DNA from 3 places in the Priestia sp. FSL R5-0597 genome. Region 3 is predicted to be linked to each of the others. Evidence: riboswitches for the same ligand, from Rfam matches in the RefSeq annotation. Region 3 holds a riboswitch; each other region holds the start of a gene.
What was found. A riboswitch is a leader RNA that binds a small molecule or an ion and turns the genes downstream of it on or off. The one in region 3 is predicted to bind cobalamin.
Positions count from the first base shown of each region.

Region 1: another riboswitch for cobalamin. It lies ahead of MKX72_RS09970 (ABC transporter substrate-binding protein); the one in region 3 lies ahead of MKX72_RS14970 (cobyric acid synthase).
Region 2: another riboswitch for cobalamin. It lies ahead of MKX72_RS01670 (HoxN/HupN/NixA family nickel/cobalt transporter); the one in region 3 lies ahead of MKX72_RS14970 (cobyric acid synthase).

Region 1 is NZ_JBBOUZ010000001.1:1,959,161-1,963,328, forward strand. It holds gene MKX72_RS09960 (YpjP family protein) at 1-296, shown strand, start outside; gene MKX72_RS09965 (thioredoxin family protein) at 485-799, shown strand; cobalamin riboswitch at 890-1,022, shown strand; gene MKX72_RS09970 (ABC transporter substrate-binding protein) at 1,282-2,241, shown strand; gene MKX72_RS09975 (adenosylcobinamide amidohydrolase) at 2,330-2,938, shown strand; gene cbiB (adenosylcobinamide-phosphate synthase CbiB) at 2,943-3,929, shown strand; gene cobD (threonine-phosphate decarboxylase CobD) at 3,904-4,168, shown strand, end outside.
Region 2 is NZ_JBBOUZ010000001.1:304,817-308,984, forward strand. It holds gene MKX72_RS01655 (response regulator transcription factor) at 1-478, opposite strand, end outside; gene MKX72_RS01660 (undecaprenyl-diphosphatase) at 669-1,262, shown strand; gene MKX72_RS01665 (organic hydroperoxide resistance protein) at 1,415-1,834, shown strand; cobalamin riboswitch at 1,940-2,122, shown strand; gene MKX72_RS01670 (HoxN/HupN/NixA family nickel/cobalt transporter) at 2,256-3,053, shown strand; gene MKX72_RS01675 (M20 family metallopeptidase) at 3,285-4,168, shown strand, end outside.
Region 3 is NZ_JBBOUZ010000001.1:2,927,182-2,931,349, forward strand. It holds gene MKX72_RS14960 (ABC transporter ATP-binding protein) at 1-270, opposite strand, end outside; gene MKX72_RS14965 (FecCD family ABC transporter permease) at 267-1,325, opposite strand; gene MKX72_RS14970 (cobyric acid synthase) at 1,531-3,057, opposite strand; cobalamin riboswitch at 3,150-3,329, opposite strand; gene MKX72_RS14975 (YdcF family protein) at 3,477-4,040, shown strand; gene MKX72_RS14980 (APC family permease) at 4,099-4,168, opposite strand, start outside.

The sequences.
Region 1 (4,168 bases), 970 kb from region 3:
TGTTACCTAAAATTGAAGAAGTGCTGACCGACATTGGCACTGAACGTGAACAGTCAATTCAGAATCTCGAGATAAGCGAGCACCCTGCTGCTGGCTACGGTGAAAAGATTTTCCATGTATATGACCGGGAAACCGGTCAGGACTTAATACGGTTTCATGTACGGCGTGAAAATCCTCCAAAAGATGGATACTGGTTTAATTTTCACTATCATGCGGCCGCAGATAATTTTCAAAAGCATTATGATTTAGGGAAAATTTATTGGAACCGAAACATGCCGCCTAAGTGGTTCAGCTGATAATAGACACAACATTCTACAATTTCGAAATGTTAGCTTTTTTAAGCTAGCATTTTTTTACGTCTAAAACCGTTATGGTCTAAATAAGCTGAAACATTAGCACAACGATAAAAAAATCGTTTATAATGAAGTCAGACTTCTTACTATAGAATTGTAGGAAGGAACGAATAGACGCTGGAGGTAACACAATGAAACAATTTACGGAAGAAAAACAATTTCGCGAACAAATTAAGAATGAAACACTAAGCGTTGGGATTTTTACGACAACGTGGTGTCCTGATTGCAAACGTTTGGATATGTTTATTGATGAAATCGTTGACGAAAATACAGATAAAGCATGGTTTAAAATTGACAAGGATGAGTTTGAAGAACTTTCTGCTGAAAACAATGTAATGGGTATTCCTTCTCTTCTTGTATATAAAAACGGTGAAAAAATTGCGCACCTGCACAGTGCAAATGCTAAAACGCCTGAAGCGGTCCGTGAATTTTTAGCAACTCTTTAATTCCCTAAGCTGCGAGAGCATTCTCGCAGCTTTTTTTGTGAGAATGGCTATTTCCATTTTTCGATGAGTGGGGTATACTAGGACAAGTGAATAATCGTAAAGCAATAAGGTCTCAATTTAAAGATTGAGTGAAAAGGGAAGTCTGGTGAAAAACCAGCGCGGTCCCGCCACTGTAAGCGCTTTGTGCGTAAGTCAGGAGACCTGCCTTATTGTTAGCTGTGAAACCTTCGAGGAAGGGTGAAGCAGGGTAATGAACATACATATCAAGTATAGTGAACGGATTCTTTTCCTGCTTATCTTGACGTTACCTGCTTTGCTTTCAATTGAAAGTAAAGCTTTTTTATTTTGAAGCTGCTGCCGAGCAGTATACATAGTCAAAGCGGAAAAAACGGGATAGCGCTGCTTTTTGCATGATCATTTGCTTTTTCTTTAACGTGGAGGTTTCGTATTCACAATGAACAATATATAGGGGGAGTATTTAGATGAAAAAATGGCTTTCGTATTCCATTATTGCGCTGTTAGTCATCGTACTTGCTGCATGCGGTGCAGGCAGCCAAAGCAACAGTGATAAAAAAACGAAGCAAGATACAGAACAAACGTCACAAGCTGCGTTTCCAGTGAAGGTAAAAGACGCGCGTGATAAAGAAATTACGTTGAAAAAACAGCCTAAGAAAATTGTTTCATTAATGCCAAGTAATACGGAGATTGTATATGCCCTTGGCCTTGAAAAAGAATTAGTCGGTGTCACAAGCAACGATGATTATCCTAAAAGCGTAAAGAAAAAAGCGCAGGTGGGAGATATGAACGTTAATGCAGAAAAAGTTATTGCTTTAAATCCTGATTTAGTGCTGGCACACGCTTCAAGTATGGGCGTTTCAGATGAAGTATTTAAACAAATTGAAAGTGCGGGTATTCCGGTATTTGTTGTAAAAGATTCAACAACGTTTGATACGGTTTATGATTCTATTACGCAAATTGGTAAATTAACGGGTAAAACAAAAGAAGCTAATCAAACAATTAAAGACATGAAAGAAAAAGTAGCTTCAATTGAGAAAAAAGCAAAAACGATTTCAAAAGAAGATCGTAAAAAAGTATGGATAGAGGTATCGGGAGCTCCTGAGATTTATACAACAGGAAAAGGTACGTTCATGAACGAAATGCTTACTATGATCGGTGCTGATAACGTAGCGGCTAGTGAAAAGGGTTGGGTTAAGTTTTCTGAAGAGCAAGTTGTTAAGTTAAACCCTGACGTTATTATCGCAACGTATGATGCAGACAAAAATGAGATTATGAAGCGTCCCGCTTGGAGCAGCATGACTGCTGTAAAAGAGGGGAACATCGAAAAGGTTGATCAAAACAAAATCAACCGCTTAGGACCTCGTATTGTAGATGGCTTAGAGGACTTAGCAAAAGCAGTATACCCTGAGGTGTACAATAAATAAAAAGAGGGACCATATTCCAGTTCGAATTGAAAAGGGGATTGGTCCCTTTTCACATCTTAAAATTGAAGAACGGCCTGAGCTTTTAATCATGAAAACCGAGACTTCTTATAAAACATACAGCTCAGGCGTTTTAGGAACAGGCATCATGGAAACGGACACCTTTTACAATCGATTTGTTCATAAAGACTATTATTCAGATACTCCTTCTTTAGAGTATGAGCAATATTTGATGAAAGAAAATGTGCGCCATGAGCAAATCGTAGGGTTGATGACAGCGGTTTGGTTAAAAGAAAGAGCGGTTTACTGTTATGAAGGTTACGGAGTAAGAGTAGCTTCCGTGATAACGGCTGGAGTAGGAAACGCAGTGGATATTACAGCTGACGAAGCTGTTCCATTTTATTCCTCTCCCGGTACAATTAATATGTTTTTTTTCGTGGAAGGCACGCTTACGGATGCAGCGTTTTTACAGCTTTTTATTGCCGCTACAGAAGCCAAAACAAAAACGCTGTCACAGCTGGGTGTCATAGATCCAGCTACAAAGACGATTGCTACGGGAACATCTACGGACAGTATCTCAGTTGCAGCGTCTCAGCAAGGACCATTATATGAATATGCAGGCTCTATGACCGCTTTAGGTCAAGCGGTAGCCAAGCTGGTAAAAATAAGCTTAGAGCAGGCACTTAAGGAAAAGAGGTGAAGAAATGAGTATTGCACAAGCGATGATTGCACACCTGACAGCCATGACGATTGCTCTACTCATTGACCGAATCATAGGTGACCCAGAAAATTGGCCGCATCCCGTTCGCTGGTTTGGCAAGTGGATTTATTGGATGGATTCCAGATTAAATAAAGGCGCAGGAAAACGATTCAAAGGATTGCTTCTTGTGATAAGTATGGTGGTGCTCGCAGGAGTTATTCCTTTTTTATTCCTTCATGCTTTGTACGGAGTTCATTTTATACTAGGTGTTTTAGTAGAGGGCGTAATGATTGCGACTACTATATCCACTCGTTCCTTAAGCGAAGCTGCTTATAAGGTGCAAAAGCCGCTTCAGCTAGGAGATATGGAGAAAGCTAGATATGAAGTAAGCATGATTGTGGGACGAGATACGGATCGTTTATCAGAAGGAGAAATTGCCAGAGCGACGGTAGAGACCGTGGCTGAAAATACAAGTGATGGTATTACAGCTCCGCTTTTTTATGCATTTATAGGAGGAGGAGCCCTAGCCTTTTTTTACCGAGCTATTAACACATGCGATTCAATGGTTGGGTATAAAAATGACCGCTACTTTCTGTTCGGCTATTTTAGTGCAAAAACCGATGACGTATTAAACTATATTCCAAGTCGGTTAACTGCAGTGGTGATGACCGCTGTTAATGTAGCGAAAAGCCAATATTCTCTTTGGCATGTAACGAGTTTGATTAAGCGCGATGCTAAGAAGCATCCAAGTCCAAATAGCGGATACGGGGAAAGTGCAGTGGCTGCTCTTTTAGGTATTCAACTCGGCGGGCTTAATACATATAAAGGCATAGAATCTAATCGTGCAAAAATGGGCGAACCACTCATTCCCCTGCAAGCCGGTCATATTGAACAAGCTGTTTTCATTATGAAAAGGACGGTCTATGCTACGTGGTTATTCTATCTTTTGTTAGGAGGAGTTATTAGTGCTATTACCTACACATGGAGCTAACCCCAATGTCTTTTTAAAAGCAATAGGGGCCGAGAATTTGTCGCATCTAAAAGACTTTAGCGTAAACACAAATCCTTTAGGGGCTCCCCTTGTTCTTCACGAAAAGTGGAACGAATTCAAGGAAGCTGCGTTTAGTTACCCTGATCCTGAAGTAACAGAACTAAAAAATAAACTTGCAGCTCATCATCATGTTTCCGCTGCCCAAGTGCTGCCCACAAATGGGGCCGCTGAAGCGTTTT
Region 2 (4,168 bases), 2.6 Mb from region 3:
GAGTCAGCTCAATAGCTTCATTTTCACGCGTGACTTCTCGCGTTTTTTCATTAACAACTAAAGTTCCTAGCTGCAGAGTATCTGCTTCTTTTTCAGCAGGAGATGCTGATGCAGGATGGCGAAGCCATACGCGGATACGTGCAAAAAGCTCCTCAATTTGAAAGGGCTTTGTAATGTAATCGTTCGCTCCTAAATCTAGTCCGCTTACCTTATCAGGAAGGGCGTCTCGAGCGGTTAATAAGATAACGGGCGTCTGATCATTGTTTGCTCGAATGCGACGAAGTACTTCAAGTCCGCTCAGTTCAGGAAGCATCACATCTAAAAGCAGCAAATCCCAATCGTGTTCTTGAAACTCTGCCAATCCTTCTGTGCCCGTATAAGCCATGCCGGTTTCATAGCCTTCATGTTCAAGCTCGAGCTGAATTAAACGAGCAATTTTGCGCTCATCTTCTACAATTAAAATTCTGCCTTTACTCAAAAAAATTCCCCCTTGTGTCTATGTATAGTTGCGTACATTATAGCATGGAGAGATTCGGGGTGTATAAATGATAAGGAAATCAATGGTTATTTACTAAATATATCAATAATAGCCCGAGAAATAATGTTCATTTTCGCAAGAAACTGATAAGATAGCTAATGACATTTAAAAATAAGAAAGGATTTCGATTATGTTATCAGCTATTAATTCAGTAGACTATACCATTTTCCATGCGGTGAATCAGTATGCCTCGCATGTGAAGTTTGTAGATTCGCTAATGGTATTCTTTACAGATTATGCCCAGTATGTACTTATTGTTTTACTCGGCTTGTTTTTACTTATTAATAAAAACGGCAGCCGTGTTGTAGCATTTCAAGCTTTATGTGCTTGTGCCACAGGAGTCATTATCAATAAAGTGATTAGTTTATTTGCTTATCGAGATCGTCCGTTTATCTCTCACCACGTGAATCAGCTTATTGATCACGCCGCGAATTCTTCATTTCCAAGCGATCATGCTACATCTGCATTAGTTATCACTTTTACCATTTGGCTGCATTTCAAACGTTCAGGGCGCATGTGGGTTGTCATGGGTGCACTCATTGCATTTTCACGGGTATGGGTTGGCGTTCACTATCCATTCGATGTGTTAACAGGAGCCGTTTTAGGCTGCGTGCTGGCGCTGTTTATTCATTATGTTATATTTAATACGAAACTGATGAGGGCTATTACCAACTTGTCTATTTTTCGAAAATCAGCTTATGACGAACAGTCTCAATATTATTAAGAAAAAGTCGCATATACGCGGCTTTTTTTTATTGGAAAATTTTTAATGTATTTAACACTTGTTTTTTAAAATTAAATTGTGTACAATTAAATTACAGAAACGATAAATAAAAAATTTTAATAAAATTACTAAAAAAGAGGAGAGATTTATACATGAAAGCTTTATATGAAACGACAGTCGTTAACACAGGTGGAAGAACAGGAGAAGTTCATTCTTTAGATAATATCTTTAATTTAGACGTTGCAACACCTCCAGCGCTTGGTGGAGAAGCAACAACAGCAACAAACCCAGAGCAGCTATTTGCAGCTGGATACAGTGCTTGTTTCAACAGTGCGTTAGAATTTATGTTGAAAAAACATAACGTAGAAATTAAAAGCAGTGAAGTAAAAGCTACGGTTCAGCTGCTTCCAGATAAAGCTGATCAAGGAGTAAAAATTGCTGTAGCGCTTGAAGCTCATATCGAAGGCTTAGATTTAGAAACAGCTAAAAAATATGTAGACCTAGCCCACTCATACTGCCCGTATTCAAAAGCAATCAGCGGCAACGTAGACGTAACGGTAGAAGTAGTTTAATTGCTTTAAAAAGCCCTGTTAAGCATGTAAAGCTTAGCAGGGCTTTTTTATTTGAATTTTCTCTATTCATTTGTAAGGAGTACTAGTATAATGAGGAAGAAAATGAATCATTCGCACAGTTTAGGTGCTCTTACATAGCGTAAGAGGTAACAGGGAATCGAGTGCAAATCTCGAGCGGTCCAGCCACTGTAAGCAGGGAGTTTTCTATCTTATCGTCACTCAAAACGGGGAAGGCGGTAGAAAATGATGATCTCAAGCCAGGAGACCTACCTATTCTGTACACTTGACTCTTCTAGGAAAGAGGCGGTGTATCAAGGTACGCAGTGAGCAATTACTGTTTATTTTCATATGCCGACACATCCTCAATTTCTATAGAATTGAGGCTTTTTTACGTTTTATTTTAAAAAAAGGAGTGTAGGAAATGGAAGGTTTATCAGTTTTTTTACTTGTCTTTTTATTAGGAATCAGGCACGGATTAGATGCAGATCACTTAGCTTTTATTGATGGCCAGACCCGATATAATTGGCGAATGGGCAGCCATTTTGCCCCGTGGGTCGGAACGCTGTTTTCACTCGGTCATGGAGGAATGGTGGCCGTCACGGCCGGGGTGCTGGGCGTAGTGATGAAGAATTTTACGTTTCCAGCATATTTCGATCATTTTGCATCTTGGGTATCTATCATCTCTCTCTTTCTGATTGGGACATTAAACACATATCATTTGCTTCGAACTAAAAACAAAGAAGAAGAGTTTCAGGTGAGCGGGTTAAAAGGGAAGTTTATTCCGAAAATCGCAAAAGGAACAACGAATCCTTTTTTAATTATTCTTGTAGGAGCGCTGTTTGCCCTAGCGGCTGAAACAGTCAGTCAAACGGCCGTGTGGTCTCTAGCTGTAGGGAACGCAGGCAAATATACGCCGCTTTTATTAGGACTAGTATTTATGTTTGGTATGATGCTGACAGATACAATCGATTCACTGATTGTACATAAAATGGTGAATGAATCGAGTAAGTTTGGGCAATCTGCTTCCCGCTTGATGGGCTGGGTTATTGTTATCCTCGCATACGGGGTGTCCTTCTACTTAGCATTCACTTTCTTTAATCCATGGGCCGAAGTAAACTTTGAAATGGTTGGCGTTATTTTGTTTGTTTTTTTAGTGTCTATGTTTGTTTTTGTAAGTGTGAAGTCAAAAGGGAAAAATATCAAAATAAATGTCAATTAATAAAATGAAAGCTTTAATCTGTTGAAGATTGAAGCTTTTTTGTATAAATTTGTTGAAGTTTATGGCTATTTTCGGTCGGTTATGAATAAGTTAAAGTATTATCTGTATTTTAAGGATGGAAAATTGTCTGAAAACCATTATAATTAAGGATAATTTAAGGTCGTTATGTGAAACGTAGAACATACTCATACGTACGATAAATAAAAGCAGTGAATGCACAAGCAGCAGGGGTTGTTTGGAGGAGGAATTGATTTGAGTCAGGTAATGGTAGAACAAAGCGTATTTAGTTATTTAAAAGAACATGAACACGAGATGCTCGAAGATTTAGTTGGATTTGTGAAAAAAGAATCACCGTCCTACAGTAAAGAGTTAGTGGATCAGTGTGGAATGTATTTAACGCAGCTGTTTCAGAAGCGTTTAGGCGTAGGGTATGAAATCATAGAAGAAAAAGAAGTAGGAAACCACTTGAAATTTACGATTGGAGAAGGAGAGAAGCAGCTTTTAATTATCGGTCACTTTGACACGGTATGGGAAAAGGGAAGGCTGAGTCTAAGAACAGAAGGAAACAAGCTTTATGGTCCGGGAATTTTAGATATGAAAGGCGGCATTGTGCAATCAATATGGGCAATTAAAGCGATTCAAGAGCTCGGCTTAGAAATGGATAAAAAAATTGTGTTTTTCTGCAATTCAGATGAAGAGATTGGATCAATTTCCTCTAAAAAATATATAGAAGAAGAAGCACAAAGAAGTGAAGCAGTGCTAGTAGCAGAACCTGCGGTGGCGGGTTCAGGTGCGTTAAAAACGTCGCGCAAAGGAGCGGGGATTTTCACCGTAAAGGTGTGGGGACGAGCAGCCCACGCTGGTAATCACCACAAAGAAGGAATCAATGCTATTGAAGAGCTAGCGCGCCAAGTGATTTTTCTGCAGAGCTTAACCGATTATGAAAAAGGTACAACGGTGAACGTTGGGACATTTACCGGAGGCAGCGGTACAAATGTAGTGCCGGAATATGCAGAAGCGCACGTGGATTTACGTGTTTCTACAGAAGAAGAAGCAAAACGTATGACGGATATTATTTTGAATTTAACGCCCATTTTAAAAGGGATTAAGATTGA
Region 3 (4,168 bases):
TTCTAATCCAATTTGATTTTCTTGCGTCATGACTGCAACTTTTTGCGCCAGTTGTTTTGGTGAATAAGCCTTCACTGACTTCCCTTCTACCTTCACTTCTCCTGATTGAGTGGTTAATACATTCATAATTAAGCGAATAAGCGTTGTTTTTCCGCTTCCATTTGGTCCTAGTAAAGCAACAAAAGAACCTTTGTCTACGGTGAACGTGATGTCACGAACGGTCGGTTTCTGTTTATCGTATCCTCCCGTCACATTATATAGTTCAATCATGATATTCCTCTTTTCCGCATACGTTCTTTTACAAGCAGCAGCGTAAAAATTGGCGAACCAATTAAGGCGGTTACGACTCCAATCGGCAGTTCACGAGGTTCTAATATCGTTCTTGCTAATAAATCGGCTAAAACCAAATAACTTCCTCCGATTAAAATAGAAAGCGGCAGTACATGCTTATGATTAGCTCCCGCTACGAGACGCACTACGTGGGGAATAACTAAGCCAACAAATCCAATTGCCCCAGATACTGATACCGCAGCCCCGGTTAATACGGATGCACCTATTAAAATCATTCTTTTTTTCTTCTTTACGTCTATCCCCATAAATTGAGCGGATTGATCGCCAAATGCTAAGCCGTTAAGCTCTTTCACATGTAACAGCAGCATAATCGTACCGACTAAAAAGAACGGCCCTAAAATTTGAATATGCGACCATCCTCTCATTGATACGCTTCCCATTAGCCAATATAAAACCTGCCTTACATCTTCTTCAGGAGAAAGAGCTACAATTAATGAAATAAGCGCGCTCATAAAGGATGATAAAATAATCCCCGCTAAGATGATGGTTTCATTGGCCAAATTGCCGCTTGCGAGTTTCGTAATACCAAAAACTAAAAGAAGAGTAATAAAACCAGATACGATGCCGACTACAGGCAGCGTGAAGATAGACAAACCAAAAATACTCCAGTGAAAATAAATTGCCATGACAGAGCCAAGGGTTGCACCTGAGGAAACTCCGATCGTGTAAGGATCTGCAAGAGAGTTTCTTAATAGCCCTTGAAAGGCAGCTCCTGCTATTGAAAGCGAAGCTCCTACTAAAAATGCCACCAGTACTCTTGGAAAACGAATTTGCCAAATGATTAAATCCATGTTTTCCGGACCGTGATATAAGGATAGTCCGGTAAGGTGGCCAATAATAATTTTGATTGTATCTCCTACGGTTAACGAAACTGTACCAATAAATACTCCCATAATCACCGAAGTACATACAATAAATAAACTGACTATGTATAAAATAGATGCTTTGTTTAAAAAAATACGTTTAAAAATCAATACTTTCAGCTCCTCTAGGAAACGAGGCGTGATGTTTTACATTACATTAACCATTCATTTTCCTGTCCATAAACCATGTTTCCATCCTACATAGTATTGGAAACAATCATCTTTTATTTGTTACGAGTGCTAGACTGTTGAACTAGGCAACGTAGAATAGCGTACTAAAGTTCTCGGTGAAAAAACAAGCGAAAACCTCTACAAGCTACACTTTTTGTGTTTGCTCCGGGCTTTTATAGTTGTCTATTAAATGATACAGCTTTTCCATATCTACAGCTTCTCTCACATATGCTGCTGCTTTTGAAAAAGACTCCTCTTTTTGCAGGCGACTGTTGAATGTATCCGTAATAGGCGGCAATTTTTTAAGTTTACGAATTTGATTAAGCAAAGCTCTGCGCAAAGCATCGTTATGAAACACATCATGAACATACGTGCCAATGATGTTGTCTTTAACCGTTCCTTCTTTTTGATCATCTACCACCGCAAAGGCTTTCGTCATGCTTTTAGAAACCGTCTTTCCCATATGAATTTCATAGCCTTCAATCGAAACCTTCTCACTCTCTAACTGAACATATCCAGAAACTCTTTCTGTTTTTTTGCTGGTTGTCATAACGGTTTCCACTGGAAGCAAACCCAGCCCTTTAATAGATTCAATCCGGGACTCTACTGCATCGGGGTCCGTAATTGTCTCGCCTAACATTTGATATCCCCCGCAGATGCCAATAACGTGAGCGTTTGTTGCGTTCAAGACTTGATTAATGGCTAGAGCCAGGCCGCTTTCTTGTAAAAACTGCGCATCTTCAATCGTATTTTTGCTTCCTGGTAAAACAATTAAATCAGGCGTACCTAGTTGTGATGGCTTGGTTACAAGTCTCACATGACAGTCTTCTTCTAAGCTTAGAGGATCAATGTCTGTAAAATTTGAGATGCGAGGATACGAGATAACCGCAATATCGATTTCTTTTAACGGATTTACAAGCGTTGAGTAATTTCTGAGTGATAGCGAATCTTCAGCGTCAATTTCCACGTCGTGCATATAAGGAATCACTCCTAGTACCGGAACTCCCGTGTATTCTTCAAACCACTTCAACCCCGGTTTTAAAAGCTCTAAGTCCCCTCGGAATTTATTGATTAACACTCCAATTACTCTAGGTTTATGTTCATCTGGAAGCAATTGAAGAGTACCCACCAGACTCGCAAAAACCCCTCCTTTATCAATGTCTCCTACTAACACAACAGGGGCTTGGGCTATCTTTGCTACGCGCATATTTACCAGTTCCCGATCGTTCAAATTCACTTCAGCAGGACTTCCAGCACCTTCAATCACAATTCGATCATAATGATTGGCAAGCTCTTTATAAGACTCCGTGATAACGTTCAAACCTTCATTAAAAAATTCTTGCCGATACTGAAAAGCAAACATATTACGAAGCGGCTTTCCATGAACGACAATTTGAGATTCATGATCACGAGTTGGTTTAATTAAAATAGGATTCATATTGGTTGTTGCTTCTACTCCAGCCGCTTCAGCTTGAATTCCTTGCGCTCTTCCAATTTCTTTTCCATCCATTGTAATGTATGAATTAAGCGCCATATTTTGCGATTTAAACGGTGCAGTTTGATAGCCGTCTTCTTTAAAAATACGGCAAAACGCTGTAGCAATCATGCTTTTTCCAGCGTCTGAGTGCGTTCCTTGAATCATAAGAGGTTTTCCTTTTTTCACTTTTTCCACTCCCTATCACATAAAAAAACCTTAACTATAAAAGTCAAGGTTTGGTCATGCGCTCATTAACACATTGTCTTGACTTATTTCTCCCACCGAAAAATAAGGGGTTTTTAAAAGCAGGTCTCCTGGCTTATGCTTCATTTTACTTCTGCATCCTTCCTAGTTTGACTAGTGGGTCTTTGCAGGTTCATCCACATTTACAGTAGCGGGGGCTGCACCGGATTTACACCGATTTCCCTATTATCCTCCTTAGAGGCACTTTTAAAATCATTTATTCTTTATTGTAACGAATTTTATAACCATTCACAATAACGATTTTCTTCTATTATTATATATTACTGTGTTTATACTTATTTTGGTCTCGTATGCTATAATAACAATTATTTTCCAAACATCTTATGAAATAGCTAGGAAGGTGCTCGTAGTTGAAGAAAAAAATCATTTATATCTTTATTAGTTTGCTTGTTCTTTACATAGCAATCATGTCTTTTTGTATGTATCAAACCGCTCATCAGCCTGTTCCGCAAAAAGCAGATTATGTGCTCATTTTAGGTTCGAAAGTAGACGGAGATCAAATGTCTCCTAGTTTAAAAGAACGAGCAAAAACGGCTTTATCTTATTTAAAGACTCATAAACAAACAAAAGTTATCGTAACGGGTGGAAAAGGATCCGATGAAGAAATTTCTGAAGCAGAAGCAGCCTATCGTTTTCTACGAAAAGAAGGAATTAAAAAGAATCGAATGATAAAAGAGGATCAGTCAACTTCTACTTTTGAGAATTTCACTTTCACTAAAAAGAAAGTTGATATTCAACACAAAAAAGTCGTGCTTGTTAGCAGTGATTTTCATTTATTTCGCGCCTCTATTATTGCCAAGCGTCAAGGTTTTGACGTTTATCCTTTAGGTGCAAAGACACCAAATTCAATTAAACTTCAATCCTACTTTCGTGAGTATGCTGCTATCTTAAAAACGTGGCTGTTTGATAAATAAATAGAGTACACCCCTATACAAACGAAAAACACGGCATGAATTCATGCCGTGTTTTTTATTAATCATCCGTATCGATAACTGCTTTTGGTAAACCCGTGTATTTCGCCCAGTAGAAAATACCGATTGAA